3 regions of the Neobacillus sp. NRS-1170 genome follow, and region 2 is predicted to be linked to each of the others. Evidence: riboswitches for the same ligand, from Rfam matches in the RefSeq annotation. Region 2 holds a riboswitch; each other region holds the start of a gene.
What was found. A riboswitch is a leader RNA that binds a small molecule or an ion and turns the genes downstream of it on or off. The one in region 2 is predicted to bind thiamine pyrophosphate.
Positions count from the first base shown of each region.

Region 1: it holds a riboswitch for thiamine pyrophosphate, as region 2 does, so the genes downstream of both, ACIFOT_RS00205 (thiamine phosphate synthase) here and thiC (phosphomethylpyrimidine synthase ThiC) in region 2, are expected to answer to the same signal.
Region 3: it holds a riboswitch for thiamine pyrophosphate, as region 2 does, so the genes downstream of both, thiM (hydroxyethylthiazole kinase) here and thiC (phosphomethylpyrimidine synthase ThiC) in region 2, are expected to answer to the same signal.

Region 1 covers NZ_JBITPF010000003.1:50,227-52,495, forward strand. Annotated here, with positions in the region: gene ACIFOT_RS00200 (hypothetical protein) at 1-638, shown strand, start outside; TPP riboswitch at 766-874, shown strand; gene ACIFOT_RS00205 (thiamine phosphate synthase) at 1,026-1,610, shown strand; gene thiO (glycine oxidase ThiO) at 1,612-2,269, shown strand, end outside.
Region 2 covers NZ_JBITPF010000014.1:251,229-253,497, reverse strand. Annotated here, with positions in the region: gene thiC (phosphomethylpyrimidine synthase ThiC) at 1-1,466, opposite strand, end outside; TPP riboswitch at 1,643-1,756, opposite strand; gene ACIFOT_RS06815 (small acid-soluble spore protein H) at 1,922-2,101, shown strand; gene ACIFOT_RS06810 (MFS transporter) at 2,144-2,269, opposite strand, start outside.
Region 3 covers NZ_JBITPF010000032.1:70,301-72,569, forward strand. Annotated here, with positions in the region: gene thiD (bifunctional hydroxymethylpyrimidine kinase/phosphomethylpyrimidine kinase) at 1-182, opposite strand, end outside; gene thiM (hydroxyethylthiazole kinase) at 196-1,002, opposite strand; TPP riboswitch at 1,083-1,192, opposite strand; gene ACIFOT_RS15085 (glutaredoxin family protein) at 1,343-1,588, opposite strand; gene ACIFOT_RS15090 (TatD family hydrolase) at 1,603-2,269, opposite strand, start outside.

The sequences.
Region 1 (2,269 bases), on a different contig from region 2:
TAAAGATACCAAAGAATATTCAGTACGAATGCCCGGAATGCAGAAAAACCACTGAATTTATGCTTAATGCAAACTACCAGAGCAGTAAGCATGGCATGGTAACTGAGAGTAGTTGTCCATTATGTAAAAAATCAGCAGTATTCGTCATAATGACTAAGGAAGGTATAGATGAACAAGGCGAAAATGCTGATACTTTTATTTATGACCTTCAAGCTTCCAAACATCCGGTAAATCAAATAGAAAGTCTACCCAATATACCCAAGGATCTGATCAGGGCCTACCGTTCAGCAATAAATGTTTATGAAGCTAGAGAAAATTCAGCTACTGCCGTTATGTCAAAACGTGTGATTGAAAGTATCCTAAAGCATTTTCTCGGGGATAAAAGTAAGGCTCAGCCTTTGTCTCAACAGCTTGAAATCCTGCCGAATCATGTGGATTTGGCAAAGCCTATTCAATCCCTTAGCCATTTATTGGCAACTGAGGGTTCCCTTCATCGGATGCTTGAATTGGAAACGGAAATGGATTACGAGACAACATCGTTAATAATGGACTTATTAGAAAACTTGATTGAGTATCTTTTTGTTTTGCCCGGGAAAATCGAAGTTACCAATAATAAGATAGGAAAGAAATTTAATTAGCAGAAAGCATAGTAAACTAAATATAAGTTAAATGAAGGTTCCCTTAGTATAAAAAAGTTATTTAACTTTTCTAACAGAAGTGTTAACATTATCCTTAAAGGTTAACATTACAAATTAATATTTCAAGCAATTCCGCTAGAGGTGCCTTTTTAAAGGGCTGAGATTGAAGTGTTACTTCGGGACTCTATGAACCTGATCTGGGTAATACCAGCGTAGGGAAGTGGAAAACTGGATATTTGAAGAACCATCGTTTCTATTCAAATTTTCGACCACTTCCTTAAACATTTGGAAGTGGTTTTTTGTTTTTCACTTTATTTCATAGATAAGCGGAATCTTCTCAAAGGAGGGACTTGTATTTTCACTAGTTTTAATGGGAAAGAGTTCCATATTATCTCCAATGGAAAAATGCCGATCGAGCAATTATGTGAAATTGTAATGGATATTCACCCATATGTAACGGCGATTCACTTACGAGAGAAACAAAGATCAGCTAGGGAGCTTTTTCACGCAGTTGAACTTTTAACAAAGAAAAACATACCCCTATCTAAGATCATTATTAATGATCGGGTCGATGTTGCCTTCGTAACAAGGGTCAGGGGAGTTCAATTAGCCTTTCATAGTTTAGATGCAGACCTTGTAAAAGAAAATTTTCCTCAACTTGTGTTAGGGAGTTCCATTCACTCCTACGAGGAAGGAGAAAAAGCAAAAGAGAAGGGTGCTGATTACCTCCTATACGGTCATGTTTTCCCTTCACAGTCAAAACCGGGTAAGACCCCAAAAGGGTTTGAAGAATTATCGAGGCTAACACAACTATCCATTCCTGTTATTGCTATCGGAGGCATAACCCCAGAGAATACGGGGCAGGTACTTCAGGCAGGGGTAAAGGGGATTGCAGTCATGTCAGGAGTTTTAGAAGCGCCCGATCCATTATCCGCTGTTAAAACTTACGTTCATGCATTAGAGGAGGGTTAAAGTGGAAAATTCATTTGATGTTGCCATAATTGGTGGAGGAATTAATGGGACCTCCATTGCCTATCAACTATCAAAAATGGGAAGAAAAGCAATCATCATTGAGAAAGATCAATTGGCTTGCCAAGCGTCAAGTGCGGCTGCCGGAATGCTGGCAGCACAAGCGGAGATTGAACAAGACGGTCCTTTATTCCAGTTGGCTTTAAAAAGTCAGGCGATGTTTTCTGCAATCACAAGTGAGTTATATGAATATTCAGGAATCGATATCGAGTATGTGAATAAAGGGATGTTCAAAATTGCTGAAACCGAAGAAATAGCAAACGAAGTAAAAAAACAGGTTGCCTTTCAAAGGAAATGGGATCCAAAAATTAAATGGCTGGATGCAAAGGAATTACAAGAAATGGAACCTTCCCTTTCGCCAAATGTAGTCGGAGCGATGTTTCTCCCTAACGATGGGCATGTGCAGCCAGCAAAGTTAACCGATGCGTTTGCCAAAGCGGCAGTCTATTTTGGGGCGGAAATACGTGAAAACACGGAGGTCCTTTCGTTTATTTTTGAAAATGGACAGGTGAAAGGGGTTAAAACCACCAAAGGCATCATACATAGCGAGCAAGTGGTCGTAGCAACTGGGGCTTGGGCGGCGAAATTAATGCGTGAATCTG
Region 2 (2,269 bases):
TGACCTTTGGCCAGATCAGCAGCATGTGCCGCAATTTTATAAGCAATAACACCATCACGAACGTCATTCTTATTGGGTAAGCCAAGATGTTCCTTTGGTGTTACATAGCAAAGCATGGCGGTTCCAAACCAGCCAATCATCGCGGCGCCAATGGCGGAAGTAATATGGTCGTAACCTGGTGCAATATCGGTTGTTAAGGGCCCAAGCGTATAAAAAGGAGCTTCTCTACAAATTTCCATTTGCTTTTCCACATTTTCCTTAATCATATGCATCGGAACATGTCCAGGGCCTTCAATCATGACCTGGACATCATGCTTCCAGGCAATTTCCGTCAATTCCCCTAAAGCTTCAAGCTCTGCAAATTGCGCTTCATCATTGGCATCGGCAATGCTGCCAGGGCGAAGTCCATCTCCCAATGAAACCGAAATATCATACTTCTTTAAAATTTCACAAATTTCTTCAAAATGGGTGTAAAGAAAATTTTCCTGATGGTGGGCCAGACACCACTGCGCCATAATCGAACCCCCACGGGATACAATACCTGTCGTCCGTTTCGCTGTCAAAGGGATAAAACGTAACAACACACCAGCATGAATCGTAAAATAATCGACCCCTTGTTCCGCTTGTTCAACCAAGGTATCGCGATAAACTTCCCAGGTTAGATTCTCAGCAATTCCGTTCACCTTTTCAAGGGCTTGATATATCGGCACCGTTCCTACTGGGATAGGGGCATTGCGAATAATCCACTCTCTTGTTGTGTGTATATTTTTTCCAGTGGATAAATCCATGATTGTATCAGCTCCCCAGCGAGCAGCCCACGTCATTTTTTCAACCTCTTCTTCAATCGAGGAAGAAACAGCTGAATTTCCAATATTGGCATTGATTTTCACATGGAAATTTCGTCCAATAATCATCGGTTCACTTTCAGGGTGATTTATATTGGCTGGAATAATTGCTCTCCCGCGGGCAACTTCATCCCTGACGAATGCAGGCTCTACATTTTCACGAATCGCGATAAACTCCATCTCTGGAGTGATGATCCCTTTTTTCGCATAATGCATTTGGGTAACATTATGGCCTTTTTTGGCACGCAAAGGTGATTTGTTTATGTTAGGAAACCATTCAAGATTGGCCCGCTCGTCTGCATCACGGTAGCCATTATCTCGTGGCATTATCTCTCTTCCCGCATAGTTTTCAACATCATTGCGTTCATAAATCCATTTTTTGCGAAGTGCCTGAAGCCCTTTCCTGATATCAATTTGATGGTTCGGGTCTGTATAAGGCCCACTTGTATCATAAACTCGAACAGGTGCATTTTCCTCTTCACCATAAGTTGTAACCGTTCGTGTCAACTGAATTTCTCTCATCGGGACTTTAATGTCAGGTCTTGATCCTTCAAGATAAACTTTTCTGCTTCCTGTAAATGGTGATTGTATTCCGATGTTTACATTTACTTCCTTTTGCATTGTAACTTCCTCCTAAAAATGATAGATTTTGCAATCTAGAAGTTACAGCATAGTCCATTACATGTTAAGTCCATAGACAGACATATAAATAGATGACAATAAAAAAAGGCTCTGTTGGAAAACAGAACCTGATTAATCGTCAAAAAGTAGCGGCGCATAATCGAAAAACGAAAATGACACCTTCAAAACTACTTCCCTACGCTGGTATGATCCAGATCAGGTTCAAAGGGTCAAAGGATTTTATGCATCCTTCTCTCAGTCCGAGCCATCGGACCCCCCTAGTAGAACAAACAACAATATATTGTTATGTAACTTACATATAATTAATAACATAATTCTAACTATTAATAAAGCTTTTTACATCACTCAACCAATAAATTATTCCATTCATACGAATAAACCCTTCGTTTAATACAAATACTCTTGTAGTAAAAAACGAAAGGAGGTTACTCATGATGGATGCACAACGCGCACAGGAAATATGTAATTCACCGCAAATGGAAAACGTGACCTATAACGGTACACGCATTTATATTGAGCATGTAGATCAACAAAGTGGAAAAGCAACCATTCATCCGCTAGACGAACCAAGCAATAAACAAAGTGTTTCTGTTACAAACCTAGTAGAACGATGATGAAACGAAAAGCAGTAAAGAACGTTTACTGCTTTTTCATTTTTAGTTAAAGCCTCTTATCTCTTCATTCAGCATGACGGCAACAGAAATGAAAATGATGATACTACTAAAAAGAATAAAAGTGAAGATTTCTCCCATCCCTTCTGCTAACCAGCCAGTTATCAGATA
Region 3 (2,269 bases), on a different contig from region 2:
TGTTTTACTACGGCTTCTACTGACATCGGATACACTCCATGAACACCGAGTGTATTTTGCGCGGTAACTGCGGTTAAAGCTGACATCCCAAAAACCTGTAATTCCTGAAAAGTTTTAAGATCTGCCTGGATTCCCGCTCCACCGCCGCTATCCGATCCTGCAATCGTTAATGCTTTTTTCATTTTATTTGCCCCCTTAAACCTGTTTGATTGCGCAGTATTGTTTGATATCATCAGTTGAAACAACTGACAATTGGTTTAAAAATTCGATTTGGAAACTGCCTGGTCCTTGTTCAATTGTTTTTTGTGCTGCCTTTTCCGCTGCAATTCCATAAAAAGTTAACGCAGCAACGGAAGCCTTGATTAGATCTTTTTCGACACCTGCAAAAGCACCGATTACAGAGGTCAATAAGCATCCTGTGCCCGTTACTTTTGTTAAAATTGGATGACCATTTGCAATGGCATATGTGGTATTGCCATCGCTGACGATATCTTCCTTTCCGGTAATGACTACTAAGCAATTCATTTTCTGGGCAGCTGTAATCGCAAGATCAATCACATTTCCCTCGGTATTACCAGCGTCAACGCCCTTGATTTCCCACTTTTCACCAACGACATTTGCAATTTCCGCCGCATTTCCTCTAATGATTGCGACTTTAACTTCCTTCATGATTTTTTGGGCTGTGTCTGTCCGATAGCTTGTTGCTCCAGCACCAACTGGGTCAAAAATGACCGGGACATTGTGTTGATTTGCAGATTTTCCTGCAAGAATCATAGAATTGACGTTTTGAGAGTTTAAGGTACCAATATTTAAAACGAGCGCACTAGCGATTTTGGCCATATCGGCTACTTCTTCCTCTGCATAAGCCATAACCGGTGATGCCCCAAGTGCCAAAAGCCCATTTGCGGTAAAATTCGTTACCACTACATTTGTGATATTATGTACAAGTGGATTCACTTCTCTTACTTTTTGTAATGTTTCATACAAACTGTTTTTTTCCATTAGATTTTCCTCTTTTCTTTTTTTAAAATAAAAAAACCAGATCCACACATGGACCTGGTTCATAAGCAAGTAAGCGCAATGACTATTCTCGACTACTTTCCTACGCTGGTATTATCCAGATCAGGTCCAAAGGGTTAAAAACGTTGCCGTTTTCTCTCAGCCCGCATTATGGGCACCCCTAGTAGATACTTAACGTATTAATTTCAAATCAATAATACTCCTATTAAACTTATAAGTAAAGATTTAATTACTTAAAAAAATTATCCTATAAGGTTTACATAATATTATTATGATAAATAAAAAATACTTCCTTGTCTATTCCTTCATATACTAAATGTTTTTATTCTTTTTTCGCCAGCTCCATTAGCTCCTTTAATTCATTTGTAAATCCTTTCACTACCCGATTACCAACAACTGTTACTGGCACCCCTAAAAAACCGTACCCTTCCACTTCCTTTTGATATTCAGGGTTTTCCGAAACGTTCCTAGTTTCAAAAAGGATCCCTTCTTCTGTAAGAACTTTTTTAACCATTGTACATTCAATGCAGTCGTTTGTCGTATAGACTATCACTTGCTTGCTCATCATTGATTTCCCTTCTTTTAACGATTTTCTAGCTCATAAAATGATACCGTGTTTCGCCATAATGTATCAGAAACTTCTTCTAATGACAATTTTTTTATTTTTGAAATTTCCCGTATTGTTTCAATCATCATATTCGGATGGGTCATTTTCCCGGTAAAAGGACCTTCGAACGGCCATGGACCGTCTGTTTCAATCATTATCTGCTCTAGAGGATACATGTGAACGATGTTCCTTATTTTTTCTTTATAAACGATATCAGGGGTAACAGAAATAAAATAGCCATTCTCTATCATTCTCATGATGGTTTTCTGGTCTCCCTTAAACCAGTGAAAATGTGCCTTTTTAATAGAGTACTTTTCCAAAAGATCACAAACAATCGGTGCATCCTCATGGACTGCGTGAAGGACAATTGGTTTATCCCATACGACCGCACTTTGGACAAATTTCTCCAGTATATTATGATATTGTTCATATTGGACGTCAGAAACCTTATTCTGTTGCCTTAAATAATATGGAAGCCCAACCTCTCCGATAGCAATCATGTCGCCACGGTGCTGATCTATCCACTTTAGTAATTCACTTATGTACTCCTTACTAGCCAATGATTGCTCTGGGTGGAAACCAAAAGCTGCCTTCACTTTTTGATATTTTCGGCTTAATTCAAGGTTTCTTATACACGAATCA